3 regions of the Paenibacillus vortex V453 genome follow, and region 2 is predicted to be linked to each of the others. Evidence: riboswitches for the same ligand, from Rfam matches in the RefSeq annotation. Region 2 holds a riboswitch; each other region holds the start of a gene.

Region 1 (4,557 bases), on a different contig from region 2:
ATCGCTTGTGCCCAAGCTTTTTTGCACAGAATCATACCGCCGCGAGGCCCGCGAAGCGTCTTATGCGTTGTGGTGGTAACAAAATGAGCATGTGGAACCGGACTCGGATGAAGACCCGCCGCAACAAGACCTGCAATATGAGCCATATCGACCATGAATAACGCACCAACGTCGTTTGCGATGGCCGCAAGTTTTTCAAAATCAATGATACGTGGGTAGGCACTTGCTCCAGCCACGATCATGCGAGGACGATGCTTGAAGGCCGCTTTGCGAACTTCATCGTAATCGATCAGGAACGTATCTTCTTGCACGCCGTAAGCAACGAAGTTGTACAGAAGGCCCGAAGCGTTAACAGGACTTCCGTGAGTCAAATGGCCGCCATGAGCGAGGTTCATGCCAAGAACGGTATCTCCAGGCTTAAGCGCAGCCAAATACACCGCCATGTTCGCTTGTGCACCGGAATGCGGCTGCACGTTCACATGCTCGGCACCGAACAATTCCTTGGCACGGTCACGGGCGATATCCTCCACGATATCCACACGCTCACAACCACCGTAGTAGCGTTTGCCAGGGTAGCCTTCCGCATATTTATTCGTCAGCACGGTCCCCATTGCTTCCATAACCGCTTCGCTGACAATATTCTCCGAGGCGATCAGCTCAATATTGCTGCGTTGACGCTTCAGTTCCAAATCCATTGCTTCCAGTACAGCCGGGTCATTCTTCCGCAAATGTTCCATCATGTTCATATCCTCCCATAATCCATCGTTATTTTGGTTGCCAAATTAAAACCACAGATATAACAAATAACAAAAAAGCGAGCTCTCATTCGAATCAATCGCACTGCGCCCCATCATCCTTCTGCTCGAACCGGTACACCGCACGCTCCCCGCCAATCAGCTTCGGCCGGGTATAGGCAGCCGTAACGCGAGCTTCACCAACATAGCGCACGCTTGGCCGGAAAGGTACCGCCACTCGCCGCAAATGCATGCCGATCAGCGTCTCGCCAATATCGACTCCTGCATGAGCTTCAATGGATTCCGCAAGGCAAGGCTCCTTCATGCTGCGGTAGGCCGCCGAAGCCATAGATCCGCCTGCTCCCGGTATGGGAACAGCCGCCACTTCCGTCAAGCGCAGCCGCTCAAGCAGATCGCGCTCCATGACAAGTGCACGGTTCAAATGCTCACAGCATTGATAGGCCACAGCAAAACCGAACTCCGCTTGAACTTCGGCGATGCCTTGGAGAAGCTGCTGCGCAGTCTCAAGCGCGCCGCCTGTACCGATCCGGCGGCCGACCACTTCGCTGGTGCTGGCCCCGATGACCAGAACTTTACCCGGGCCCAAAACAGCCGCTTCGGCCAGTTCGCGGACAATGCCCGCTGTCTGTTCATTCAAGGAAATCTTAGAAATGTCCGTCATGTCACAGTCCTCCCGATGTTTTTTTCACAGAAGCACTTCATTCCCTCATCACGATAAGCCGCGATGAATAACATACTGATCGACACGAACTATCGCAATCCGTTCTTCAGGTAACGCTCCTCGATGGCTTTGATCTTGTTCACGCGGCCGACATGGCGTTCGCCTTGGCTGAAATCCGTTGTCAGCCATGCGCTTACGATCTCTGCTGCAAGTCCGGGACCGACTACGCGTTCACCCAGTGCAATCACATTGCTGTCATTATGTTCGCGCGTCGCTTTTGCCGAGAACACATCATGGGTCAGCGCGCAGCGGATACCGGGCACCTTGTTGGCCGCGATACTCATGCCAATCCCTGTACCGCAGATCAGAATGCCGCGATCCGCTTCACCCGAGACCACCTTCTCGCACACCGGAAGCGCATAATCGGGATAATCCACAGAATCGGAGCAGCCGCAGCCAAGATCCTCCACCTCATGTCCCAGACCCCGAATGACCTCCACGATCTCCTCTTTCAGACGAATGCCGGCATGATCCGTACCCAATGCGATTTTCATCTATGAAAAACCCCCTCGTATGTTCGCTTTTGCGTTTTAGCTTGTTCCATTATAACTCAAATTCCGCGCAAAAGACGAAAAAAGAGCAGTCGGCGCACGTGTTGTGCTCCAAATGCTCTTTGCCCAGGCGACCGGCCGTATATTCCGATGCTCCATCGTGGTTTCATCCACTTCGTCGCCAGTTACACCGGATCCTTTGTTTTTCACCTTCATCTTAAATCAATACGGGGTGAAAGGCAAGCGGCTTTTTAGCCCAATTATACGCTCGCTTCTAAACACAAAGGGGTCGCCCTATTTATGCCGCTCGGACTCCAGCTTGTCCAGCAATCGGAATAACGCCGTCCGAATCTCGGCCGCTGTCGCTTCGTATTCTTCCCGCGAACCGCCGAACGGATCGGAAATATCAAAGCTCGGAATGCGCTGACGCAGCTCAATCAGGTCGTTCGCGATCGCTGTCACTTACATCCCTTCCGAGAGATCGGGCCAGCTCCAGTGTTGCATACAGGCTATCCTGCTCCTGCAGATCTTCGAGCACCCTGCGGTCATCCTCAACGAATTCCTTCAGCGTGTGCATCTTGTCTGCCGCATGCGGAAACTGACGAATGGCATACTGCTTATGCGACTGGGTCAACGTAAGAATCAGATCTGCCCACTCTACCAGTTGCGCCGTCAGAGGTTTGGACACCAAGCGGTCCTGGATATCCTGATCCCGAAGTATCGATTCCGCGTGATGGGACACCGGCATTCCATCCACGGCCGATACACCTGCCGAACGAATCTCCAGCGGAGTTCCCCGCTGCTTGGACAGCTTGCGCAGCATCCCTTCAGCCATTGGACTGCGGCAAGTATTTCCCGTGCAAACAAACAGTATATTTTTCACAGTCCCGTTCCTCCTGTTAGTAGGTTCTTTGGGGATATTGTATCAAATATTGCGTTAAATGATAAACATGATGCCGAAGATGACCAAAATGAGTCCTCCGAGCATCTCGCCATACTCCCCCAGCCTATCGCTTACCTGGCGACCCAGCAGCAAGCCGAGAATCGACATCAAGCCGCCCACGATACCGAAAGAGACCACAATCAACCAAACATCATCCACGAACATGCCAAGCGAAACCCCCACCGAGAACGAATCGATGCTGACGCTGAGGGAAAACAGCAGCATGGCCAAAAAGGCGGTTGGATGAATTCGCTGGCCTTCTCCGCCACGCAAGGCATTATAAATCATATGTCCACCCAGCAGGAGCAGCAGCCCACCGGCTGCAAGCCCTGTAACGTGGCCCAATAATATTCCCACATAATGGCCGGCAAATAAACCCAGCAGGGGCATTAGCATATGAAACAGCGCAATCATGAAACTAATGCCCAGCATATAGCCAAGGCGCATGCCGCTTCTCATCCCGACTCCGATTCCAAGCGAAAATGCGTCTAGCCCGAGTGCAACCGCCATCAGCAGAATCGCCGCAAGCTGTCCCGATTGGACAGACGCCTCCAACATGCTCATTCCCCCAAGTCCCATGGTCTTGTACACCATATGCGGACAAGGGTTAAATGATTCCAAAACCGTTTATTCGACTGGGGAATCCCGGCAAAGCCTCCCCTTTCTCTTGCAGATTACGAGAAAGGATTGAGAGAATCACTCACAAACTGGTGCCAGGACTTGGAGTTCAATCTACATTGATGATGTGGTGTCCCGCGGCCTTCAGCAGCCGGTTCATGACGGCTGCGCCAACGCCCCGATCCGGGCACGCTTCGGCCAGGATGAAGGTCGCGCCTTCGTCATCGAAGTGACGAAGGCCGGCGTACAGCCGGCGGGCCGCTTCCTCCGGCGCGGCCAGGCTGCCGAGCGAGACGGCAACGTCCGCGCGGTAGTGGCCGATGTGCTCGTCGAACGACAGCACACCGGTCACTTCCCCGCGCCGGGCGGCCGCCTCAAGCTCGGCCGCAATGCGTGCCGACACGGCGTCGGCACGTGGGCCCTGCACCACGCACATCGCACCCTTCGGTGCGTAGTGCGTGTACTTCATGCCCGGCGAGCGCGGCGCCGGGCCTTCCGCCTCCCCGGCGGCGCGCTGCAGCGCCGGGTCGAGGCGCACGCTTGCCGCTACGGCGGCAAGCTGCTCGGCCGTGACGCCGCCGGGGCGGAGCACCGTCACGGCGCCATCCTCGCCGACCTGCACAACGGTCGACTCGACGCCCACCCCGGCAGGGCCGCCGTCGAGCACGCCGTCAATGTAACCGGCGAGATCTGCCAGCACATGGCTGGCCAGCGTCGGGCTCGGCCGGCCCGAGCGGTTGGCGCTCGGTGCAGCAAGCGGACGCCCTGCAGCGCTGATCAGGGCAAGCGCAACGCTGTGATCAGGCATCCGCACAGCAACGGTATCCAGACCAGCGGTTACACGCGGTGACACAGCGTCCCGCTTCACGGGTAGTACCAGCGACAAAGGTCCGGGCCAAAAGGAGTCCATCAGCGCCCTTTCCGTTTCGTTCACATGCTGGACCAAACCCTCAAGCTGCGCAAGCTCCGAAATATGGACAATCAACGGATTGTCCGCCGGACGCCCCTTCGCGGCAAAGATGCGCTCCA
Region 2 (4,557 bases):
ATGGCACCGACGGTCTCCGAGAAAATGTCAGGTTCAACCGAAATGACGGAAAGCGTATATAAACGCTTGGCGAGCTCTGCGAATTCCACGCTGTAGATGTCCTTGGCAATAAACAGCTCCTGCTGCGAGGCGTCTTGGGTCGCCGATTGATCAGCAGATAGAGAGTGGTTATTTGTCTCAGAGGCTGCAGAGGCGTTCTGGTCCTCGGCCTTACGGCGGACATCCGGGTTCGGATAGGTGTAGATCATGCCTTTTTTGGAAGCCATGTCGCTTCCAAGAGCTTGATTCGGCAGAAGCTGGCCGAACAGCAGCGGTACTGCGAACAACCCGTAGACGGTCATGTTTTTGACAAAGCCGTTAGGCAGGGGATGCTCGCAATCACACACCTCTCCGGTATCACCCCCAAGAGCGTGCCACAGCATACCGAATGCAATGAATAGAAGCGGGACCGGACAGAGCAGCAGCAGGGTCTGCATGTGTGGAGCCAGGTAATAATGAAGAGAATCTGTAGCATTCAGATGCATGATATAGAAGGCAAGAGCTGCAATGAGCAGCGACCGAAGCACATAATGGCCCCGTATAGCCAAGCTGGAAATCATCGTTTACATCAGCCTCCTCCCCAATAAGCTAACCTCGAAACAGAGCATCAACGGCTATAGAGCCGATAAAGACCAGAGTGATAACCAGCAGGCTTAGACCGATTACGAATTTGGTCTTGAACGTAGCGGACAGCATAAGCAAGCTTTTGAAATCCAGCATCGGGCCGAGAACAAGAAAGGAAACCAGTGGACCGACCGAAAAGCTGTGCGTGAACGCAGACGCGACAAAGGCATCCGAAGTCGAGCAGAGCGACAATATAAACGCAAACCCCATCATGAACAGATATGAGGCGGCAGGACCGTTTCCTAATGCCAACAATTCATCCCTTGGAATGAAGGATTGGATACAGGCGGTCAAGAACGCGCCAAGAACCAGATACTTGGTCATTTCAATTAATTCGTCTCCGGCGTGAACAAACATGCTCCTCCATGTTTTAGGGTGCTCATGCATTTTCCGTCCCCCATTGACGGAGCCCTGTTCGGTAAACTCCTGAAAGGATCGCTTGAGCGGATTATGTTTGGAGAATACATATACGATTAAACCTATCGTCACGGCAACGGCCAATGCTAGTCCCATCCGGCCGCTCACCACTTCGGGATGCGAGCGGAAGGCCATGATGGTTGCGGCGAACACGACCGGATTCAGTATGGGGCCGCTGAGGATAAAGGTGACAGCGATGTAGGCAGGCATCCCTTTTAACATCAACCTTCGGACGACCGGTATCATCCCGCATTCACATATGGGAAGCACGATGCCCAGCATGGAAGCAAACAAGACGCCGATGAGCGGATTTTTGGGTATAAGACGGCGCACCCATTGCTCTTTTACAAACATTTGCAGAAGGGACGAGAGCAGCACGCCTAGCAAAACAAAAGGTAGCGCCTCAAGGAAGATGCCAGTAAAAATGGTTTTGACCTGCTGCATGTCAAGGATTTCGACGAGCCTGGAACCAGAACCATTTTGCAGCCATATCGTTAAGACCGGAATCACGAAGACAAGCGGCAGGATGAAGGGCAGCATTTTGAATACAACGGGATGTTTCATCAAGTCCTCCTGAAGCGAAATGTTCTTAGCACATTCTATGCTTGGACAATCGGCAACATACGTGTTTTTAATAATTTAATCAAAAAGATTACGATTTGGAACAGGCGCATCATCCTGGTAGCGTGAAGTCCAAAGTCATGGTATATTAAAAAAAGTTATCTATGTGTTACTGGCGTAACTTGGGTCACCAAGAGGGAGCACATAGGATCATATGCCGTACGCCTGGGCAAGAGGTAAGGAGACAGAGATGTCGCCTTGCCTCTTTATGTTTATTACAATAACAATGGCGAAGGAGCGGATGTGCAATGAGTAAGGAACCTGTGATTTTGGATGGAAAGCTGGTATCCGACGATATCAAGGCCAAGCTGGCCGTGAAGGTGCAGGAGCTTAAGGAGAAAGGGGTAACCCCATGTCTGGCAACGATATTGGTAGGAGAAGATCCGGCTTCGGCAACCTATGTGCGAATGAAGGGAAATGCCTGTGAGCGGCTTGGAATTATATCCAAAAAAGTGGTGCTAGACGAGTCGACAACAACGGAGGAACTGATGGCTGCCATTCAAGAGCTGAATGAGGATCCCAATGTTCACGGCATTCTGCTGCAGCATCCGGTACCCCATCATATCGATGAACGAGCGGCTTTTGATACCATCCGTATTGAAAAAGATGTGGACGGGGTCACCACGCTTGGGTTCTCGCAAAATGCGTTTGGTTTTGCCGAATATCCTTCCTGTACGCCTGCGGCGATACTTGCGATTATGGATTATTACAACCTGCCGATTGAAGGGAAACATGCCGTCATTGTTGGACGCAGTCCGATTCTCGGCAAGCCGGTATCGATGATGCTGCTGAATCGCAATGCTACGGTTACGATCTGTCATTCGAGAACGAAGGATCTCGCCAATATTGTCTCGCAGGCGGATATTGTTGTTGCTGCCGTAGGCAAACCCAATTTTATTCAAGGGAACTGGATCAAGCCGGGGGCCGTTGTATTGGATGCAGGCTATAACAAAGGGAATATCGGTGACTGCGATTATGAAGCTTGCGCGGAGGCTGCTTCCGCGATTACGCCGGTACCTGCCGGCGTGGGTCCTGTTACGATTGCTACGCTGCTGAAGCATACCGTAGAATCGGCTGAGCGAACCGTATAATCCACCATGAATAAAAGGTAGTCCATATACCGTGAAAACCGCGCCCGGGCGCGGTTTTTGTATGCTTAGGCGTCTTGCCGTTTCAGCCCTGTTTGAAAATAATGCTTGCTCTGAAATGCTTTTCATCATTTACAATGTAGTTACAAGCTTGAGTATACGGAAGAGAGGCGAGCATTATTGATGAAGAGAATGATTTTTTTTTGATATTGATGGAACCCTGCTGGATCATGAGAAGAAGGTACCTGCAACGACACGGGAGTCCATTCGCCAACTACAGGAAGCCGGACACATCGTTGCCATTGCAACAGGGCGTGCTCCGTATCATTTTGAAGAACTGCGTGAGGAACTGGGTATCGATTCGTATGTCTGTTTGAATGGCCAGTATGTGGTGCATGAAGGCAAACCGATCTACGGCAATCCATTAGCGCAGGATTCCTTGCAGCAGCTTACGGAACAGGCTGTTCTTCTTGACCATCCGATTATCTATGCCGGCAGCGAAGCGATGAAGATGAACGTAACCGAGCATGTTCATATCGATTCCAGCTGGGGAGAGCTCAAACTTACAATCCCGGAATATGATCCGGAATATTATCTGGGCAGAGATATTTATCAGGCCATTGTCTTCTGTACGGAGGAAGAGGAATCGGCTTATGCGAAAAGTTTCGAGGGACAGTTTGATTTTGTGCGTTGGGGGCCTTATGGAATCGATGTTCTTCCTGCGGGAGGTTCAAAAGCCCAAGGAATCAAACCATTGATTGATATGCTTGGTATCCAATTAGAGGATACTATCGCCTTTGGCGATTATCTGAATGATCTGGAGATGCTGTCGTACGTGGGTCACGGTGTAGCAATGGGGAATGCGCCGGAGATTGTAAAACAGGCAGCAAGATACGTGACCCGGGATGTTGCTCAGGACGGGATCAAGCACGGCCTTCAAATGCTGGGACTGTTGGATAAGGAACCGCAGGAGATTGTTTAGTCTCTTTTAGAGAAAAAAGTCCGTTACAGCGTGTCAGTTGAAGCTCTCTCTTGAGGGTTATAGACTGGCATGTTGGTTGTTGGCGGAACGATTTAACGAATGATAGGTTTGACGTCCCAAAGGGGGAGTTGTTATTATTAATAACTAATAGTGAGCCGTTGGATGGTGGCAGAGTGGATCATCTGATGGAAATATACCTAGAACAGGTGGAGACCTTATGTCAACAGAACAAACGCATACTCTTATAACCAGTTGGCTATCTTTAACGCAGGTTCAGGCGATGATTACCCATGAGCTGGAACAAACCTTGCAGCAAAAGCATGATTTAACGTTGAATGAATTTTATGTGCTGTTATTTCTATCGGAGTCGCCTGAGAAAAAACTGCGCCTTCAGCAGCTGCAAACCATGGTGGGCCTTAGTCAAAGTGCGATATCGAGACTCGTCAGCCGTTTTGAAGCCAAAAGCTGCGGTGCGATGCAGAGAGCCATCTGCGAGGATGACAGAAGAGGGATCTATACATCGCTAACTCATATCGGTGAAGAGAAGCTGCAAAAAGCGAAAGCTACTGTCCAAGGGGTATTGGAGCAGCAATTCTCTGCGCCTAAGCTGAAGCATGGACTTCAGGATGTATTAAAACAGGTGCAGGCGTGACCATTTTTCAGTCTCCTTATTGACGGATGGTTCTTATTTTGTTATTTTAGATGCATGCGCATGCATTAATAAGTTTGCGAATCAATCTTTTTGAATAGAAGGAGCGTGTTACAATGGAACATTTATTCAGCCCA
Region 3 (4,557 bases), on a different contig from region 2:
GACCGAAAATAGTCCCCTTGGGCAGCTAATTGATACATGCGAATGTAGGCCTCGGTATTCACGTTGGCAGACGCCAGAATCCCGCCGGAAGCGCCATGATACAGCATTTCCTGGAAGTGAATATCATCCCCGCAAAGAACAGGCTTCGAACGATTCTGTGATAATTCCTTCATTAACTCCGTACTTGAGGTGCTATCCTTCATGCCAATCACACCAGGCAGATCCATGATTCTTCTTATGGCATCGACCGGCAGCCGGATACCTGTACGCGAAGGAACTTCATATAAGATAACCGGTATACCGACCTCGGACACTTGACGGAAGTGTTCCATGATCCCTTCTATTGAAGGACGGCTGTAGTAAGGTGTGACTACCAATACGGCATTGGCACCGATAAGCGCTGCCTGTTCCGTCCGTTTCACGCTGGAGACCGTATCGTTCGTTCCTGTACCGATGACCAGCGGCAATTGCCGCTTGCCCAGAATTCTCCGGGTTTCACCTGTAAGCCGAACAACCTCCTCCCACGTAACCGTTGGCGCCTCGCCGGTGGTACCGTTGATGACCAAACCCTGAATGTCATGGGTTAACAAGTTCTCTACATAACGTTGATACGAAATAAGGTCCAGCTCATAATCCTGTGAAAAGGGTGTAATGACAGGCACATAAATTCCATGCAGCTGCTGCTCATTCAACATGGCCCTTCCTCCATTTCATTGGTTGTGGTTATACTGTATCATGGCAATCAGAATCAGTGTTATCTATAATAATAGATAATTATTATCAATATTATTGATAAGGAGAGCGAGATGGAACTCATCTACCTGCAAACATTCAAGGAAGTGGCGGATCGTCAAAGTTTCACGAAAGCTGCGGAGGAGTTAGGATATGCTCAATCCAGCGTAACCACTCAGATTCAGAAGCTGGAGAAGGAATATGGCGTCAAGCTGTTTGAGCGATACGGCAAAGGTCTGCGGTTGACGAAGTCCGGAGAGGAGCTTCTGAAGTATGCAGTTCAGATGCTGGACCTGTTCCAGCAGTCGAAGGAAAAGCTGACCAAACAAGGCGGGGGCACCGTTATCGATAGGGACCATCGACTCGTTAGCCGCTTATTTTCTTCCGCCGGTCGTACATCGGCTGAGACATCAATATGAGGATCTTTCCATTCGTTTGCAGCCAGATCGTGAAGACCGCATTGTGAGTAAAGTGAGGGAAGGCGAGTACGATATGGGTCTCATGCTGGAACATAACCCGTCTGATTCATCCTTAACATGGATTCGAATCAGGGAGGAACCTCTATTACTGGTCGCTCACCCGAATCATCCTCTTCATGTTCATCCCGTCATTAAGCTTGAACATCTGGCTGATGTAGAATGGATTATGACCGAGGATAGCTGCAATTATCGTATCATGCTGGAAAAGGTCCTTCGTGCCCGCGGCGTTCCCTTACGTATAGGATTGGAATTAGGCAATCCCGAAGCGATTAAGCGCTATGTCATGTCCGGTTCGGGGATTTCGTTGTTGCCCCGCATGGTAGCCGAAGCGGAAATCAAGCGGGGAGAGCTGGCTGTTCTTCCCTTTATCCATCCGGATATCCGACTGGATATACAGATGGTGATACATCCTAAGAAATGGATCTCGCATGCGCAGAGAGATTTCATCGATATGATGATATCCAAACCCTAGAAAAAGCTCTGTTCGATGATATTGCATTTAAGGGAAAGATTAAGTATGATTTAGCTAACAATGTATAGGTTTATGTGTGACTGGCGTAGCATGGGGGACCATGAGGGAGCACATGGATGACAACGGCCGTACGCCTGGGCAGAGGTAAGGGAAGCTTATTTCCCTTACCTCTTTTATTATTCTAATGACTTCTATCATCTCTGAAACTATGAAAAAAAGGGGATATCACAACGATGTTGAAAACGAAGAAAATACTGCTGCTAGGATCAGGAGAACTGGGAAAAGAGGTTGTCATCGAGGCACAGAGACTGGGCGTTGAAACCATCGCCGTTGATCGTTATGCCGATGCTCCCGCCATGCATGTCGCCCATCGCAGTTATGTCATTGATATGCTGGATGGGGATAAGCTGCGCGAGATCATAGAGCAGGAGAAGCCGGATTTGATCGTTCCCGAGATTGAAGCACTGGCAACGTCGGAGCTTGTGAAGCTGGAGGAAGAGGGATACCGCGTTATTCCTACCGCGAGAGCCGCGAAACTGACGATGGATCGGGAAGGCATCCGCCGACTGGCGTCGGAGAAGCTGGGGCTGCCGACTGCGGGTTATCGGTTTGCCGATACGTATGAGGAGTTTGTTCAGGCTGTGCGGGAGATGGGATTTCCGTGTGTCATTAAACCGCTTATGAGCTCTTCCGGAAAAGGCCAGAGTGTCTGCCGCTCAGTAGATGAGATCGCGTCCTGCTGGAATATTGCCATGGAAGGCGGCCGGGTGCAGAACGGGAGAGTGATCATTGAGGAATTTATTACGTTTCAATCCGAGATTACACTTCTGACGGTTCGCTCTGTGAGTGGGACAAACTACTGCGCGCCAATCGGGCATATCCAGGAGAGTGGAGACTACATCGAATCCTGGCAGCCGCATAACATGTCGGAAGAGCAGATTGAGGAAGCCAAAGGTATAGCAAAGGCGATTACCGACGAGCTTGGCGGGTTCGGATTGTTTGGGGTAGAGCTGTTCTTGACCGAGAATAAAGTGTACTTCAGTGAAGTATCTCCAAGGCCGCATGATACCGGCTTGGTTACGCTTGTCACACAAAACCTGTCCGAATTTGCGCTTCATGTACGTGCCATTCTCGGGTATCCGATACCCGAGATCGAATGGATCACGCCTGGAGCCAGCCGGCCGTTGAAAGCACCGAAAGAGCTGGAACATTATACGGTTACCGGTGCTGAGCGGGCACTTGCCGTTCCGAACACTCAGCTGCGCATTTTTGGCAAGCCTGTAACCAAGGTCGGAAGACGCGTCGCGGTTGCGCTGTCCACGGCCAGCCATGTAGAAGAGGCACGTTCACGTGCAAAAAAAGCATGGGAGATGCTTGCTGTAGAAGAAGTTTAAACGCTTAAAGTGTAACCCTTCTTGCTTGTCCCTCTTGATCATGCTCTAAGGTCAACCGGCACTTCCCGGTTGGCCTATTTCTATAGGAAGCAGCCGCGAGCATCCGTTTCGCTATTGCCGTGCCGTGGTGCCGAGACGAGTATATGTAATTTAAAAATTAATAATAAATATGCAGAAATTTACGATCGTTCATGATAAGATACACAGGAATACGATGGTCCACATCCCGATAATCCCATCATTTGGGGCCTTATCACGGGATTCATTTCAACATATAAATAGAACGCTCTACAGGCATAGGAGAAATAACATGAGAGATATGTACACAGGGAAGTCCGATCAAGCTGATCGTGATGTTTACGATACCGCTCTTAATCGGTAATGTTTTTCAGCAATTTTACAATATGGCAGATACACTCATCGTGGGACGGACGATTGGGGTGGACGCACTTGCAGCCGTAGGTTCGACAGGCAGCATTTTGTTCTTTGTCATCGGTTTTGCTCAAGGCTTGACCGCAGGATTGTCCATCATAACGGCTCAGCGCTTCGGTGCAAAAGATATCGCAGGTATCCGTAAAAGTGTCGGCACGAGCATCTGGATCAGCCTTGTCTTCACCATTTTTCTAACCGTTGTCAGTGTGATGTTTACGAGACCGGTGCTTGAGATGATGAATACGCCGGCTGAAATATTGGATGATGCCTACTCCTATTTGATTGTTATCAACTGGGGTGTTGGCGCAGCCGTTCTGTTCAACTTGTTGGCCAATCTGCTCAGAGCGCTAGGGGACAGCCGAACGCCGCTGCTCTTCTTAGTGGTTGCAAGCATTCTGAATATTGTACTGGATCTGCTGTTTATTCTTGTATTCAAGATGGGCGTAGCAGGAGCAGGACTTGCGACGGTTGTATCACAGCTGTTCTCCTGCTTGCTGTGTCTGATCTATATTCACAAAAAAGTACCGCTGCTGCAGTTCAAGAACGCGGATTGGTCCATAGACTGGACATTTATCCGCCAGCATATGTGGATCGGCTTTCCCATGGGCTTCCAAGCCTCCATCATTGCGATCGGAGCCATCATTCTTCAAATTACGCTGAATGGACTCGGTGCAACCGCCGTAGCAGCATACACCGCAGCTCAGAAAATTGATATGCTCGCGACCCAGCCTATGAGCTCCTTTGGCATTACGATGGCAACGTTTGCGGCTCAGAATTATGGGGCAAACCGAATAGATCGAATCAGGCTGGGGGTTAAACAGTGCATTTGGCTCTCGGGATCGTTCAGCATCGCCGTGGGATTGCTGGTCATATTCGCGGGTCCTGCCGCGGTCAGTCTGTTTGTCGGTCAGGGTCAGGAGGAATTGCTATCGCTCAGCAGGCTGTACTTCTTATCGAACGGAAGCACCTATTTACTCCTGTCGCTGTTGTTTATATACCGCTTCACCCTCCAAGGCTTGGGACAGAGCTTTATTCCAACGGTGGCAGG

What was found. Region 2 has a riboswitch for ZMP and ZTP ahead of PVOR_RS18640 (bifunctional 5,10-methylenetetrahydrofolate dehydrogenase/5,10-methenyltetrahydrofolate cyclohydrolase). Riboswitches for the same ligand answer to the same signal wherever they lie in the genome.
Region 1: linked by a shared signal. The riboswitch ahead of rpiB (ribose 5-phosphate isomerase B) and the one ahead of PVOR_RS18640 (bifunctional 5,10-methylenetetrahydrofolate dehydrogenase/5,10-methenyltetrahydrofolate cyclohydrolase) in region 2 are both predicted to bind ZMP and ZTP.
Region 3: linked by a shared signal. The riboswitch ahead of purT (phosphoribosylglycinamide formyltransferase 2) and the one ahead of PVOR_RS18640 (bifunctional 5,10-methylenetetrahydrofolate dehydrogenase/5,10-methenyltetrahydrofolate cyclohydrolase) in region 2 are both predicted to bind ZMP and ZTP.

The regions. Positions count from the first base shown of each region.
Region 1 covers NZ_ADHJ01000056.1:14,131-18,687, forward strand. Annotated here, with positions in the region: gene glyA (serine hydroxymethyltransferase) at 1-740, opposite strand, end outside; gene PVOR_RS28800 (TIGR01440 family protein) at 832-1,416, opposite strand; gene rpiB (ribose 5-phosphate isomerase B) at 1,506-1,970, opposite strand; ZMP/ZTP riboswitch at 2,085-2,166, opposite strand; partial or broken gene PVOR_RS28810 (low molecular weight protein arginine phosphatase) at 2,262-2,850, opposite strand; gene PVOR_RS28815 (manganese efflux pump MntP) at 2,905-3,468, opposite strand; gene PVOR_RS28820 (L-threonylcarbamoyladenylate synthase) at 3,638-4,557, opposite strand, start outside.
Region 2 covers NZ_ADHJ01000037.1:185,184-189,740, reverse strand. Annotated here, with positions in the region: gene PVOR_RS18650 (TIGR03943 family putative permease subunit) at 1-599, opposite strand, end outside; gene PVOR_RS18645 (permease) at 628-1,644, opposite strand; ZMP/ZTP riboswitch at 1,800-1,879, shown strand; gene PVOR_RS18640 (bifunctional 5,10-methylenetetrahydrofolate dehydrogenase/5,10-methenyltetrahydrofolate cyclohydrolase) at 1,950-2,792, shown strand; gene PVOR_RS18635 (Cof-type HAD-IIB family hydrolase) at 2,998-3,771, shown strand; gene PVOR_RS18630 (MarR family winged helix-turn-helix transcriptional regulator) at 3,989-4,423, shown strand; gene PVOR_RS18625 (NADH:flavin oxidoreductase/NADH oxidase) at 4,537-4,557, shown strand, end outside.
Region 3 covers NZ_ADHJ01000025.1:382,895-387,451, reverse strand. Annotated here, with positions in the region: gene dapA (4-hydroxy-tetrahydrodipicolinate synthase) at 1-695, opposite strand, end outside; gene PVOR_RS32830 (LysR family transcriptional regulator) at 807-1,151, shown strand; gene PVOR_RS16660 (LysR family transcriptional regulator substrate-binding protein) at 1,081-1,683, shown strand; ZMP/ZTP riboswitch at 1,750-1,830, shown strand; gene purT (phosphoribosylglycinamide formyltransferase 2) at 1,917-3,077, shown strand; gene PVOR_RS16650 (MATE family efflux transporter) at 3,431-4,557, shown strand, end outside.